2 regions of the Streptomyces sp. VNUA24 genome follow, and region 2 is predicted to be linked to the other one. Evidence: riboswitches for the same ligand, from Rfam matches in the RefSeq annotation. Region 2 holds a riboswitch; the other holds the start of a gene.
What was found. Region 2 has a riboswitch for S-adenosylmethionine ahead of thrC (threonine synthase). Riboswitches for the same ligand answer to the same signal wherever they lie in the genome.
Positions count from the first base shown of each region.

Region 1: another riboswitch for S-adenosylmethionine. It lies ahead of PYR72_RS35345 (aminotransferase class V-fold PLP-dependent enzyme); the one in region 2 lies ahead of thrC (threonine synthase).

Region 1 covers NZ_CP119143.1:8,243,211-8,250,624, reverse strand. The annotation lists gene PYR72_RS35365 (NYN domain-containing protein) at 1-565, opposite strand, end outside; gene PYR72_RS35360 (hypothetical protein) at 599-838, opposite strand; gene PYR72_RS35355 (rhomboid family intramembrane serine protease) at 1,037-1,792, shown strand; gene PYR72_RS35350 (Lrp/AsnC ligand binding domain-containing protein) at 1,789-2,070, shown strand; gene PYR72_RS35345 (aminotransferase class V-fold PLP-dependent enzyme) at 2,102-3,472, opposite strand; SAM riboswitch class IV at 3,592-3,707, opposite strand; gene trpD (anthranilate phosphoribosyltransferase) at 3,978-5,042, opposite strand; gene PYR72_RS35335 (cytochrome bc complex cytochrome b subunit) at 5,177-6,817, opposite strand; gene PYR72_RS35330 (Rieske 2Fe-2S domain-containing protein) at 6,814-7,414, opposite strand, start outside.
Region 2 covers NZ_CP119143.1:6,295,522-6,302,935, reverse strand. The annotation lists gene PYR72_RS27030 (NADH:flavin oxidoreductase) at 1-643, opposite strand, end outside; gene groL (chaperonin GroEL) at 860-2,482, opposite strand; gene PYR72_RS27020 (cold-shock protein) at 2,851-3,057, opposite strand; gene PYR72_RS27015 (MoaD/ThiS family protein) at 3,520-3,795, opposite strand; gene thrC (threonine synthase) at 3,898-5,190, opposite strand; SAM riboswitch class I at 5,208-5,354, opposite strand; gene PYR72_RS27005 (glucosyl-3-phosphoglycerate synthase) at 5,486-6,430, shown strand; gene PYR72_RS27000 (trehalose-6-phosphate synthase) at 6,655-7,414, shown strand, end outside.

The DNA of each region.
Region 1 (7,414 bases), 1.9 Mb from region 2:
GCTTGCGGTGCAGGGAGTCGGTCTCCTTGCGCGCCGCCTCCAGCTCCGTACGCAGCCGCTCCGTCTCGGACTTGGTGTGGGCGCGGGCCTCGGCGAGCTGCTCGCGCAGCCGGTCCAGCTCGGCCCGGCTCTCCTCGTCGGCGCGCTCGGCGTCGGCCCGCAGGGCCTCCTCACCGGCGGCGGCGACCAGCTTCACCCAGCCGGTGGGACGCAGCACGTAGGCCGCGGCCGCCACGTCCAGCGGGTCCGCCGCCGGGGGCGGCGCACCCGTGTCGAGGGCGCCGGCCAGCTCCGGGTGGGCCTCACGGAACCGCTCGCCGATCCGCTGTCTGAACAGCGTGTCGCTCTCCACCGCGGCCGCCATCGCGTTCCCGGCGAACTTCACCCGACGGGTCGGGGTGAACCGGGCGTACTGCCTGAGCTGTGCGGGCAGTTCGGCGACCGTCAGGCCGCCGAACCCGTCCGAGACGATCTGCACGACCCGTCTGCGCACGCCCTCGGGCAGCGGACGGTCGAGCACCTCGGCGGCGCCGTCGGCCGGCTCCCCGCCTGCGGTCTCCACCATCCGTCACCCCAATGTCTGTGCGGACCGGCTCCCTCAGGAGTCGGCGTCCGGCCTGTCCACGAGTTCCACCTGGTCCACGGCGTTGCACCAGCGGCAGCGCACCGACTCGATGGTCTCACTGACCACCTCGCGCTCCTCGACGTCGGGCTTTCCGGCGAGGTCGAGGTGCACGTACTCGACGACCTTCGACGAGCGCGTCACGTCGAACCTCGTGAGGTTGCCACAGAGCGTGCAGCGCCAGCGGGTGGTGTCCGTCGGCAGGGGAACCGTCATCGTGGCTGCTCTTCCTTCTTCCAGTCTCCGTGAAGCGCCGGCGTCCCGGTGCTTGTGGCTCGTAACCCTACGGCCTGACCGGCACCGGACGCCTGTTCGCCCACGGTGGGGGCGCCGATCGGTTCCGGCGGGGCGGCCGATCCTCGCGGGCGGCGAGGCGGTCTGTGCGGGTGGGTCCGGTTACGTCATGCTCTGCGCATGATCGGCAAGTGGGTCACCCCGGCCGCCCGGGCCGTACGGAACGAGTCGGCGCCCGTCACGTACGGGCTGATCGCCGTCTGCTGTGCGATCTTCCTGATCGGCCCGGCGGCGGGCCTCAACCCCGTGTACGGCACCGGGGACGAGCTGCTGGCGGCGCAGCGGGCGTACTTCCACCGCTGGGGCGTCGTCCCCGTGGAACTCTTCGGCGGCGCCCCGCGGGCGGCGCTCACCCCCCTCACCGCCCTCTTCGTCCACGGCAGCTGGCTGCACCTGCTGGGCAACATGCTCTTCCTGTTCGTCTTCGGGGCGATGGCCGAGGAACGCATGGGCCGGGTCGCGTTCGCCCTGTTCTACGTGAGCTGCGGCTACCTCGCGCTGGTGGCGTACGCGGCGGCGCACGCCGGGTCGCCCCAGTCGCTGGTCGGCGCCTCGGGGGCGATCTCGGCGGTCCTCGGCGCGTTCCTGTACCTGTTCCCCCGGGCGCGGGTGACGAGCCTCCTGCCGTTCCTCTTCTTCCTCCCGCTGCGGTTCCCGGCGTGGGTGACCCTGCCCTTCTGGGTGAGCCTGCAGTGGCTGGCGGCGGGACGGCAGACCGCGGGGCCGGGCGTCGCCTATCTGGCGCACCTGGTGGGGTTCGGACTGGGGTTCGTCTACGCATGGGGGCGTTACGGCCGGAGGGCTAGAGTGACACCGCCAGCGGACGCGTCGAAGAACGTCCCTGCTCCGGCCCCCGAGGGAGAGAACCAGCCGTGATCACCGCGATCGTCCTCATCAAGACCAGCGTGGACCGGATTCCGGAGATCGCGGAGTCGATCGCCGCGATCGACTCCGTGACCGAGGTGTTCTCCGTGACCGGTACGTACGACCTGGTCGCCATGGTCCGGGTGAAGGAGCACGAGGACCTCGCGGACGTGATCCCCGGCCGGATCAGCAAGATCCCGGGCGTCCTCGGCACGGACACGCACGTCGCCTTCCGCGCCTACTCCCAGCACGACCTGGAGGCCGCCTTCGCCATCGGGCTGGACGGCTAGCGGCCTCTCGCGCGGCCGAACGCTCCGGCGGTCAGACCGCCGGGACGCAGCGGCCGTCCTCCGTGCGGTAGTTCCACTTCGCGCCGTCACGCACCAGCTCCTTGACCGCCCCCAGGAACCGCTCCACGTGCTCGTCGGGGGTGCCCGCTCCGAAGCTCACCCGGATCGCGTTGAGGGAGCGTTCGCCGGGGGCCGCCTCGGGGGCACCGCACTCGCCCTGGCTCTGCGGATCGGTGCCGAGGAGCGTACGGACGAGGGGGTGGGCGCAGAAGAGGCCGTCGCGTACGCCGATGCCGTACTCGGCGGAGAGGGCGGCGGCGAAGTGGGAGCTGTTCCAGCCCTCGACGACGAAGGAGAGGACGCCGACGCGCGGGGCCTCGTCCCCGAACAGGGAGAGGATCCGCACCTCGGGCACCTCGGCGAGCCCTGCCCGGACGGTGTCGATCAGGTACCGCTCCCGGGCGACCAGGGTGTCGAACCCGGCCTCGGTGAGGGCCTTGCAGGCGGAGGCGATGGAGTAGGCGCCGATGACGTTGGGCGAGCCGGCCTCGTGACGGGCGGCGCTGTCGTGCCACTCGACGTCCACGCCGCCGTCCGTCCGCCGGGTCACCTTGCGGCTGGCACCGCCGCCCGCGAGGTACGGGTCGGCCTCGCGCAGCCAGTCGGCGCGCCCGGCGAGCACACCGGACCCGAACGGCGCGTACAGCTTGTGCCCCGAGAAGGCGACCCAGTCCACGTCCAGCTCCTGCACGGAGACGGGGTGGTGGGGCGCGAGCTGGGCCGCGTCGAGCACGATCCGCGCGCCGTGCGCGTGGGCGGCCGCGGCCAGCTCCCGCACCGGCCAGATCTCCCCGGTGACGTTCGAAGCACCGGTGACGCACACCAGGGCCGGCCCGTACGGGTCGCGGGCGGCGAGGGCGGTCTCCAGGGTGGCGACGGCCTGCTCCGGCGTCCGGGGCGCGTCCAGGTACGTCACCCGCGCGTCCCGCCAGGGCAGCAGCGAGGCGTGGTGCTCGGTCTCGAAGACGAAGACCTGGCAGTCGGCGGGCAGGGCCTCGGCCAGGAGGTTCAGGGAGTCCGTCGTCGACCGGGTGAAGATCAGCTGGTCGTCGTCACGGCAGTCGAGGAACTCGGCGACGGTCTTCCGGGCGTTCTCGAAGAGGTCCGTCGACAGCTGGGAGAGGTACCCGGCGCCCCGGTGCACGCTCCCGTAGTACGGCGCGTACGCGGCCACGTCGTCCCAGACGCGCTGCAGGGCGGGGGCGCTGGCGGCGTAGTCGAGCGCGGCGTAGGTGACCTCGCCACCGGTGACGAGCGGGACGGTGACATCCCGTCCCAGAACGGGCAGGGAGGCGCAAACCGACTGGTCGGCGGCAAGGGTGGAGACGCTGGAGACAGACATGGGGAACTCCCGTGAGAGGACATGCCGAAGAAGGGCACGCTGAAGAAAGGAAAAGGGGTGCGCGGAGGCGGGGCTCGGCGGCCCTATCGCATTCGCTTGCTCACGGAAGAACTCCCTCGAAGCCGCGCTTGCCGTAGACCTCGCTGCCTACGGCCCGGTCTTCACCCGGGGCACCCCGCCACGGAAGGAGGGTTGCCGGACAGCCAGCCGGGGCTATGGGCTGTCACTCATGACCTGGACCAGAACGTACGCGAGGTGATCGCCGCGCCGCAACTCTTGTCCGGATTCCGGGACGGGTGCGCCTTGGGGCTCGGGGGCGGCTCGGTTCGTTGTCGGGTGCGGGTGCGTGGGGCTTCTCGCGCAGTTCTCCGCGCCCCTAAAAGCCCAGGCCCTGCGGGCCTGAAAAGCAACGGCCTGCGGGCCTGAAAAGCACGGGGCGCAGCCCCTGCTTTTCAGGGGCGCGGGGAACTGCGCGACCAGCCCCCACTCACCCGTACCCGACCGACTACCTGTTCGTCGCCGCGACCCACCGCTCGAGAGCCTGCCGGGCCGCCCCGGAGTCGATGGACTCCGCGGCCCTGGCCATCCCGCCCCTCAACTGCTCCGCCAGCGGCGCGGACGTCGGCTCCAACGCCACCAACGCGGCCGCCGAGTTCAGCAGCACCGCGTCCCGCACGGGCCCGGTCTCCCCGCCCAGCAGCCGCCGCGCGACATCCGCGTTGTACGAGGCGTCGGCCCCCCGCAGCGCCTCCACGGGCACCAGCTCCAGGCCCACCTCGCGCGGGTCGAACGCCTCCTCGGTGACCTTGCCGTCCCGGACGACCCACACCCGTGAGGTCGCCGTGGTCGTCAGCTCGTCGAGTCCGTCGTCGCCGCGGAAGACCAGCGAGGAGTTGCCGCGTCCGGCGAAGACACCGGCCATGATGGGCGCCATCCGGGGGTCGGCGACCCCGACCGCCTGGGCCCGCACCTTCGCCGGGTTCGCCAGCGGCCCGAGCGCGTTGAAGACCGTACGGATGCCCAACTGCCCACGCGCGGCCGCCACATGACGCAGCGCCGGATGGAACTTCACCGCGAAGCAGAAGGTGATCCCGGCCTCCTCCGCGACCTCGGCCACCCGCTTCGGCGTCAGCTCCAGATTGACGCCCAACTTCTCCAGGACGTCGGAGGCCCCGGACGCCGAGGACGCGGCCCGGTTGCCGTGCTTGACGACCTTCGCGCCCGTACCGGCGACGACGATCGAGGACATCGTGGAGATGTTGACCGTCTTGGCCCCGTCCCCGCCCGTGCCGACGATGTCGACGGTCTCCCCGGCCACCTCGATCACGTTGGCGTGCTGGTACAGCGCGTCGACGAGACCGGTGATCTCGTCGACGGTCTCCCCCTTGGCCCGCAGCGCCACCACGAACCCGGCGATCTGCGCGTCCGTCGCCTCGCCGCGCATGATCTGGTCCATCGCCCAGAAGGTGGCACCGGCGTCCTGGTCGTGTCCGGAGAGCAGCGCGTTCAGGACCGCCGGCCAGGAACGGCCCGCCGCGGTGTCGCCTCCAGCGGGGGTCACAGCGCTCATAGCCGCTCCTGGGTGTCGTAGACGAGACGTGGAAGAAGGTGAACCCCACCCTATCCAGCCCCGGGCACGGCGAAGGGCCCCCGTCCGAAGATCGGACGGGGGCCCTTCGACCGTGGTGTGGCGAAGCGGGACGATCAGTGGTGGCCGTGGCCGCTCGTGATCTCCTTGTACTCCTCGACGGTGGGCTTGGCGATCTGGTTGTCCTCGCCGTAGTAGCCCTTGCTCAGCTTGACGCGGGCCTTCTCCAGGCGCGAGACCTTGCGGGCGACACCGTTCTCGTCGACCGCGGCACCGATCTCGGCCGGCGCGTACTGCTCGTGCGCCGTGAGCGTGTGCAGCTGCTCCTGGCTGAGCGGCTCGTGGACCTCGATGAACTCACCGTGCGGCAGGCGCTTGATGATGCCGGTCTCGCGACCGTGCAGCACCTTGTCCTTGTCCCGGCGCTGCAGGCCGAGGCAGATGCGCTTGGTGACGACGAACGCGAGGACCGGGGCCACGAAGAACGCGATCCGGACGAACCAGGTGATCGAGTTGATCGACAGGTGGAAGTGGGTCGCCCAGAGGTCGTTTCCACCACCGATCAGCAGGACCATGTACCAGGTGATCCACGCGACGCCGAAGGCCGTACGGGTCGGCGCGTTGCGCGGGCGGTCCAGGATGTGGTGCTCGCGCTTGTCGCCGGTGACCCAGGACTCGATGAACGGGTAGACCGCGATCGCGACCAGGACCAGCGGGAAGATCACCAGCGGGATGAAGACGCCCAGGACCAGCGTGTGACCCCAGAAGTTGATCTCCCAGCCCGGCATGACACGGATCAGGCCCTCGGAGAAGCCCATGTACCAGTCGGGCTGGGCGCCGGTGGACACCTGGTCCGGCCGGTAGGGGCCCATGGTCCAGATCGGGTTGATCGTGGCGATCGCGGAGATGACCGCGATGACGCCGAAGACCAGGAAGAAGAAGCCGCCGGCCTTCGCCATGTACACCGGGAGCAGCGGCATGCCGACGACGTTGTTGTTCGTCTTTCCGGGGCCCGCGAACTGGGTGTGCTTGTGGTAGAAGACCAGGATCAGGTGCGCCACCATCAGGCCCAGCATGATGCCCGGCAGCAGCAGGATGTGGACCGAGTAGAACCGGGCCACGAAGTCCCCGCCCGGGAACTCCCCGCCGAAGAGGAAGAACGACAGGTACGTGCCGACGATCGGCACGGACAGGACCGCGCCCTCCATGAAGCGGACACCGGTGCCGGAGAGCAGGTCGTCCGGGAGCGAGTAACCGGTGAAGCCGGTGAACATGCCGAGGACGAACAGCAGGAAGCCGAACAGCCAGTTGACCTCACGCGGCTTGCGGAACGCGCCCGTGAAGAACACGCGCATCATGTGCACGAACATGCCGGCGAGGAAGACCAGCGCGGCCCAGTGGTGGATCTGGCGGATCAGCAGACCACCGCGCACCTCGAAGGAGATGTGCATGGTCGAGTTGAACGCCTCGGACATCAGCTGGCCCTGCAGCGGGACGTAGCTGCCGTGGTACTCCACCTCGTTCATCGACGGGTGGAAGAACAGCGTCAGGTACACACCCGTGAGGATGATGATGATGAAGCTGTACATGCAGATCTCGCCCAGCATGAACGACCAGTGGTCGGGGAAGATCTTGCGCATGTTGGCCTTGGCCAGGGAGTAGATCCCGAGCCGGCCGTCGGCCCAGTCGGCGACGCGCTCGCCGGCCGGTGCCTTCTCGCGCTTGTCGCGCGAACCGGTGGTGTTCGTAGTACTCATCCGCGCTCCCAGAAGGCAGGACCGACGGGCTCTTCGAAGTCGCCGACCGCTTCGAGGTAGCCGTCTTCACCGACGGTGATCCTCAGCTGAGGCAACGCGTGACCCGCGGGGCCGAAGATGACCCGTCCGCCGTCGGCGAGGTCGAAGGTGGACTGGTGGCAAGGGCAGAGCACGTGGTGCGTCTGCTGCTCGTACAGGGAGATCGGGCAGCCCACGTGGGTGCAGATCTTCGAGTACGCCACGATGCCCTCGTGCGACCACTCCAGCTCGCGCTTGTCCTTGATGTCGCCCGGCTGGATCCGGACGATCATCAGGGCGTCCTTGGCGATGTTCTTCTGGAAGTCGTGGTCGTGCTCGCTCAGGCCGTCCGGCATGGCGAAGGTCAGCGACCCGACCGCGACGTCCGACGGGCGCAGCGGCTCGTTGGTGTTCATGTTGACGAGCTTCTTGCCCTTGGCCCAGGTGGTGTGCCGCAGCTTGGTGCCGGGCGCCGGGCCCAGACCGCCGAGCAGGAAGACACCGGAGAGCGGGAACAGGGACAGCGCGCCGAACATCGTGTTGCGGATCAGCTTGCGGCGGCCGAGCGCGGACTCCTTG
Region 2 (7,414 bases):
CCACGACCTCCGCCGCGAACTTCGTCCGGGAGACGAGGTCGCCGCCGTAGGCGTCGGTGCGGCGGTTGGTGCGCTCCCAGAGGAACTGGTCGATGAGGTAGCCGTGGGCGCCGTGCAGCTCGACGCCGTCCATGCCGATGCGCTCGGCCTCGGCGGCGGACTTGGCGAACGCCTCGACGACCTCGTCGATGTCGGCCTGCGTCATGGCCCGGCCGCCCTCGGCCTCGGTGCCGTCGACCCGCAGCCCGGACGGGCCGAGGACCGGCGCGTCGGGGAAGAGCTGTCCCTGCCGCCGGACGGCCCCGATGTGCCACAGCTGCGGGACGATGGTGCCGCCGTGGGCGTGCACCGCCTCCGCGACCCTCGCCCAGCCCGCGAGCTGCTCCTCACCGGCGAACCTCGGCACGTTGTGCACGTCACCGGCGGTCTCGTGCCCGACGTAGGTCCCCTCGGTCACGATCAGGCCGACCCCCGCGGCCGCCCGCCGTCCGTAGTACGCGGCCACGTCCGCCCCCGGCACACCGCCGGGCGAGAACGTGCGCGTCATGGGCGCCATGGCGATCCGGTTGGGAACGGTCAGACCGTTGATCGTGACGGGCCGGGACAGTACCTCGGCGGCACGGGAGGGGGAGGCGGTGGTCACGTGAGGGCTCCTCGGGGACGAACGGATGGAACAGGCCGGTGACTCGCATTACATGCGCGTGCATATAGCCACCCTCCGGACAACCGCCTCGCCCACCCCGGCATTCCGCCCCCGCCCCCGCCTCCGATGTGACCCCGGACACGCCCGAGGGCGGCACCCCCTGGGTCCAGGGAGTGCCGCCCTCGGTACGGAAGGACGGTGATCGACCGGGGTCGATCAGAAGTCCATGTCACCGCCCGGCATGCCGCCGCCGGCGGGCGCGGCGGCCTTCTCCGGCTTGTCGGCGATGACGGCCTCGGTGGTGAGGAAGAGCGCGGCGATGGAGGCCGCGTTCTGCAGCGCGGAGCGCGTGACCTTCGCCGGGTCGATGATGCCCTCGGCGATCATGTCGACGTACTCACCGGTCGCGGCGTTCAGGCCGTGGCCGACGGGGAGGTTGCGCACCTTCTCGACGATGACACCGCCCTCCAGGCCACCGTTGACGGCGATCTGCTTGAGCGGGGCCTCCAGGGCGAGCTTCACGGCGTTGGCGCCGGTCGCCTCGTCACCCGACAGCTCCAGCTTCTCGAAGACCGAGGAGGCCTGCAGCAGGGCCACGCCACCACCGGCGACGATGCCCTCCTCGACGGCCGCCTTCGCGTTGCGAACGGCGTCCTCGATGCGGTGCTTGCGCTCCTTGAGCTCGACCTCGGTCGCGGCACCGGCCTTGATGACGGCCACGCCGCCCGCGAGCTTCGCCAGGCGCTCCTGGAGCTTCTCGCGGTCGTAGTCCGAGTCGCTGTTCTCGATCTCGGCGCGGATCTGGTTGACCCGGCCCTGGACCTGCTCCGAGGAGCCGGACCCGTCGACGATCGTGGTCTCGTCCTTGGTGATGACGACCTTGCGGGCGCGGCCCAGCAGGTCGATCGTGGTGTTCTCCAGCTTGAGGCCGACCTCCTCGGAGATCACCTCGCCGCCGGTGAGGATGGCGATGTCGTTCAGCATCGCCTTGCGGCGGTCGCCGAAGCCCGGGGCCTTGACGGCGACGGACTTGAAGGTGCCACGGATCTTGTTGACGACCAGGGTCGACAGGGCCTCGCCCTCGACGTCCTCGGCGATGATCAGCAGCGGCTTGCCCGACTGCATGACCTTCTCCAGGAGCGGGAGCAGGTCCTTGACGTTCGCGATCTTGGAGTTCGCGATCAGGATGTACGGGTCGTCGAGGACGGCCTCCATACGCTCCATGTCGGTGGCGAAGTACGCCGAGATGTAGCCCTTGTCGAAGCGCATACCCTCGGTGAGCTCCAGCTCCAGACCGAAGGTCTGGGACTCCTCGACGGTGATGACGCCTTCCTTGCCGACCTTGTCCATGGCCTCGGCGATGAGCTCGCCGATCTGGGTGTCGGCGGCGGAGATGGAGGCCGTGGAAGCGATCTGCTCCTTGGTCTCGACATCCTTCGCCTGCTCCAGCAGGGCGCCGGAGACGGCCTCGACGGCCTTCTCGATGCCGCGCTTGAGGGCCATCGGGTTGGCACCGGCGGCGACGTTGCGCAGGCCCTCGCGTACGAGCGCCTGGGCGAGGACGGTCGCGGTGGTCGTACCGTCACCGGCGACGTCGTCCGTCTTCTTGGCGACTTCCTTGACCAGCTCGGCGCCGATCTTCTCGTACGGGTCCTCGAGCTCGATCTCCTTGGCGATGGACACACCATCGTTGGTGATCGTGGGGGCGCCCCACTTCTTCTCGAGGACGACGTTGCGGCCCTTGGGGCCGAGCGTCACCTTGACGGCGTCCGCGAGCTGGTTCATGCCGCGCTCGAGGCCGCGCCGTGCCTCCTCGTCGAACGCGATGATCTTGGCCATGTGAAGTGGTCCTCCCGGACAGGGGGTGGATTGCTCCGGACCGCGCTGGCGCCCGCGACGGACGGCCTGCCTGCCTCGTGGTTCCTTGCCCCACCCGGCCTGCGGGCCTCGCCGACCCGGTCCTCGTTGTCACTCTCACCTTCAGAGTGCTAACGCCAATGATTAGCACTCGCCCCCTGCGAGTGCAAGCGCCTCTCGATGATCCGCAGGTGAACGCGCCCCTCGCGCCCCGCGCGCGACCCCGGTGCGCACCCCTCCGGGACCGGTCCGGGGGCCTGCGCACACAAGAGGGCCCGCACCCCGGAGCGGGGTGCGAGCCCTCCTACGAAGAACGAAGAACGTCGCTGCGTTGAAACCCGGCGCGTACTTCAGCCGGCCGCGAGCCGGACCATGTCCGCCTGCGGCCCCTTCTGACCCTGCGAGATCTCGAACTCGACCCGCTGGCCCTCTTCCAGGGTGCGGTAGCCGTCCATCTGAATCGCGCTGTAGTGGACGAATACATCCGCACCACCGTCGACCGCGATGAAGCCGTACCCCTTCTCCGCGTTGAACCACTTGACGGTGCCCTGAGCCATGCCTAACTCCCCTATTACTGGCCCTTGCACAGATCCACACTTCGCGGATCCGGGTCAGACCTCACCCCCCAACGGTTGGGGGTGTGCGCCGGAACGCGTCGACCGCGGCCGAATGTATCTGTCCAACTGCCCTCTGCAACAGGTCAATCGGACGAGAAATCTGGACACGACCGGTCGGGAATGTACGAACAATTCGCCCGAATTCAGGGCAAGTCGGGCTCCACAAAAGGAGCGAAACACGCAAATACCCTGCACACTTTGGCTACTTCATATAGGGCGTGCGGCGGAATCACATATGCGTCCGGCATGGAATCACTACGGTGATCGGACCGGGTTCCCCAACTCTACAGTGCTCAACCATAGAGAATTGCCCCCTCCGCTTCTCTCACGGAGGGGGCAATTCGATGAACGCTCGGTAATCGAAGTTACCGACGGTTACTACCGACCGGTACGGACCGGGGGTCAGCCACCCGCGACGGCCGGAATGATCGACACGCCCGCGCCGTCCGGCGTCGCCGTCTCCAGCCCCTGCTCGAACCGGACGTCGTCGTCGTTCACGTACACGTTCACGAACCGCCGCAGCTTGCCCTGGTCGTCGAGAACCCGGGCGGCGATCCCGTTGTGGTTCTTCTCCAGGTCGGCGATGACCTCGGCGAGGGTGCCGCCCTCGGCACTGACCTCGGCCTGCCCGCCGGTGTAGGTGCGAAGGATGGTCGGAATGCGGACGTTGACGGACATGATGTGAAACCTCCGGGGAGTGCAGCGAACCTAAGGGGCGCGGGGAACTGCGCGACAAGCCCCCACTTACCCGCAGCAGAACGACTTGCTGACGGGTCCTGCTTACGCGAGACCGGCCTCGCGGAACGAATCAAGGCTGGGCCGGATGGTGGCGGTGAGCCCCGTCCCCGCCACCGCGTCCAGCGTCTTGAGACCGTCACCGGTGTTGAGCACGACCGTGGTGAGCGTCGGGTCGAGCAGCCCGTCCTCGATCAGCTTCTTCGTCACGCCGACGGTCACACCACCGGCGGTCTCGGCGAAGATCCCCTCGGTCCGCGCGAGCAGCTTGATCGCCTCGACGACCTGCTCGTCCGTCACGTCCTCCACGGCCCCCCCGGTCCGCCGCGCGATGTCGAGCACGTACGGCCCGTCCGCCGGGTTGCCGATCGCCAGCGACTTCGCGATGGTGTTCGGCTTCTGCGGCCGTACGACGTCGTGGCCCGCCTTGTACGCCACCGACACCGGCGAGCAGCCCTCGGCCTGCGCACCGAAGATCTTGTACGGCTTGTCCTCGACGAGCCCGAGCTTGATCAGCTCCTGCAGCCCCTTGTCGATCTTCGTGAGCTGCGACCCGGAGGCGATCGGCACGACCAGCTGATCCGGGAGCTTCCAGCCCAGCTGCTCGCAGATCTCGTACGCCAGGGTCTTGGAGCCCTCCGCGTAGTACGGCCGCAGGTTGACGTTCACGAAGCCCCAGCCCTCGCCGGCCGGGTCGCCGATCAGCTCGGAGCAGAAGCGGTTCACGTCGTCGTAGTTGCCCTCGATGCCGACCAGCTCGCCGCCGTAGACCGCGGCCATGACGACCTTGCCCTGCTCCAGGTCGTGCGGGATGAACACGCAGGACCGGAAGCCGGCGCGGGCGGCGGCGGCGCCGACGGCGCCGGCCAGGTTGCCCGTGGAGGAGCAGGACAGGGTGGTGAAGCCGAAGGCGCGGGCCGCCTCCAGCGCCTGGGCGACGACCCGGTCCTTGAAGGAGTGCGTGGGGTTGCCGGAGTCGTCCTTGACGAAGAGCTTGCCGGCGTCGACGCCGAGCGCGGCGGCCAGGTTGTCGGCCTGCACGAGCTGGGTCCAGCCGGGATTGATGTTCGGCTTGGTCGCCACGTCGGCCGGGACGGGCAGCAGGGGGGCGTACCGCCAGATGTTCGCGGGACCGGACTCGATCCGCTTGCGCAGCTCCTCCGTGTCGTAGGCGGAGTAGTCGTACGCGATCTCCAGCGGCCCGAAACACTCCTCGCAGGCGAAGACCGGCCCGAGGGGGACGCGGTGGCCGCACTCACGACAGCTCAGTGCGGCGGCGGGGCCGAGGTCTACTGTGGAGGGGGAGTCGGTGGTGCTTGCAACAGTCTGCGCAGCCATGGAGGCGAGGCCCTTTCTCCTCATCTTCCTCGCGGCGCACTTCGCCGCGAGACGGATTTGGCACCTTCCCGAGCCGGGAGCCTCACCACGACGACGTGGTCAGACCGGCTGGAGGGTTGCCGGGGCTTCATCGGGCCGTATCCCTCTGCCCCTCTGGATGAGCGGTATTTGGTTGTATGAGCCGACGGGCACCGACATGCGATGGTCACCAGCGTTGTCCAAGACTGTAACCGAAGGCCAGGACAGTTGAGAGAGCCGTCCGAACCGCGAGATGAACGCAGAGGAGCCGCGCACTGTGCTGAAGGAAGTCGAGCACTGGCTGAACACCCGCTCCTGGTCCACGGCCGACCGCCCGCTCCACAGGATCATGGCCGCGAAACGAGCGAGCGGCCAGTCGGTCAGCGTCGTCCTGCCCGCGCTGAACGAGGAGGAGACCGTCGGCGACATCGTCGCGATCATCCGCCACGACCTCATGCGGCAGGTCCCGCTCGTCGACGAGATCGTGGTCGTCGACTCCGGCTCCACCGACCGGACGTCGCAGGTCGCGGCGGCGGCCGGGGCGCGCGTCGTCCACCGCGACGACATCCTGCCCCGCGTCCCGGCCGTGCCCGGCAAGGGCGAGGTGCTGTGGCGCTCGCTGCTCGTCACCCGGGGCGACATCGTCTGTTTCATCGACGCCGACCTCCGGGAGTTCTCGTCCGACTTCGTCTCCGGGATCGTGGGCCCGCTGCTCACGGACCCCGGGGTCGACCTCGTCAAGGCGATGTACGACCGCCCCCTCGGCTCCGCCGCCGGCCAGGGCGGCCGTGTGACGGAACTCATGGCCCGCCCCCTGCTCAACATGCACTGGCCGCAGCTGGCCGGCTTCGTCCAGCCGCTCGGCGGCGAGTACGCGGCGCGGCGCTCGCTCCTGGAGCGGCTGCCGTTCCCCGTGGGCTACGGCATCGAGCTGGGCATGCTGGTCGACGCGCTGCACCTGGTCGGCCTCGACGCGCTCGCCCAGGTCGACGTGGGCGTCCGCAAGCACCGGCACCAGGACGGGGCGGCGCTGGGCCGCATGTCCGCGGCGATCTACCGCACGGCCCAGCTCCGGCTGGCCCGCGGGCATCTGATCCGGCCGGTCCTGACGCAGTTCGAACGGGGCCGGGAGGGTTTTGAGCCGCGCACCTATTCGGTGGACCTGGAGGAGCGGCCGCCGATGGTGGAGATCACGGAGTACGCGAAGCGGAGGGCGGCGTAGGGGGCGGGGGTGCGGGGCTTCTCGCGCCCCTGAAAGCCAACGGTCCTGCGGGCCTGAAATGCCCGGGGCGCAGCCCCGGGCATTTCAGGGGCGCGGGGAACTGCGCGACCAGCCCCCACCCACCCGCACCCGCCACACAACAGGCGCTCCACCCTCATGAGGCACTCCTGTATACGGCCGCACCCCACGTTTGACCGGCGGAGCCCTTGGCTAGGTTGAGCCGTATGGCATCAACGCACGGCGCGGCCCACGTACTCGTCGCGTCCAACCGGGGACCCGTCACCTACACGCTGGACGAGGAGACCGACACGCTCGCGGCGAAGCGCGGCGGCGGCGGTCTCGTGTCGGGCCTCTCCGCGATCGACCCGTCCTCCGGCGCCGTCTGGGTGTGCTCCGCCCTGGGCGACGGCGACCGCGAGGCCGTACGACGCGGTGTCTCCGAACCGGGCGTGCGCATGCTGGACATCCCCGCCGACGTGCACCACGACGCGTACAACGGCGTGGCCAACTCCACGCTGTGGTTCGTGCACCACATGCTCTACCAGACCCCCCTGGAACCGGCCTTCGACGCGGAGTTCCGACGGCAGTGGGCGGCGTACGAGACGTACAACCGCGCCTTCGCCGAGGCGCTCGCCGACGAGGCGGCGGACGGCGCGGCCGTGCTGGTGCAGGACTACCACCTGGTCCTGGTCCCCCGGATGCTGCGCGACCTCCGCCCCGACCTGCGGATCGGCCACTTCTCGCACACCCCGTGGGCACCCGTCGACTACTTCCGGATGCTTCCCGACGACATCGCCGCGCAGGTGCTCGACGGCATCCTCGGCGCCGACCGGGCCGCGTTCCTCACCCAGCGGTGGGCCGACGCGTTCACCGCGTGCTGCCGGGCCGTCCTGGGCCCGGAGAGCCTGTCCGGCACCCGGATCGGCGTGCACGGCCTGGGCGCCGACGCGGACTTCCTGCGCTCCCGCGCCCACCAGGAGGACG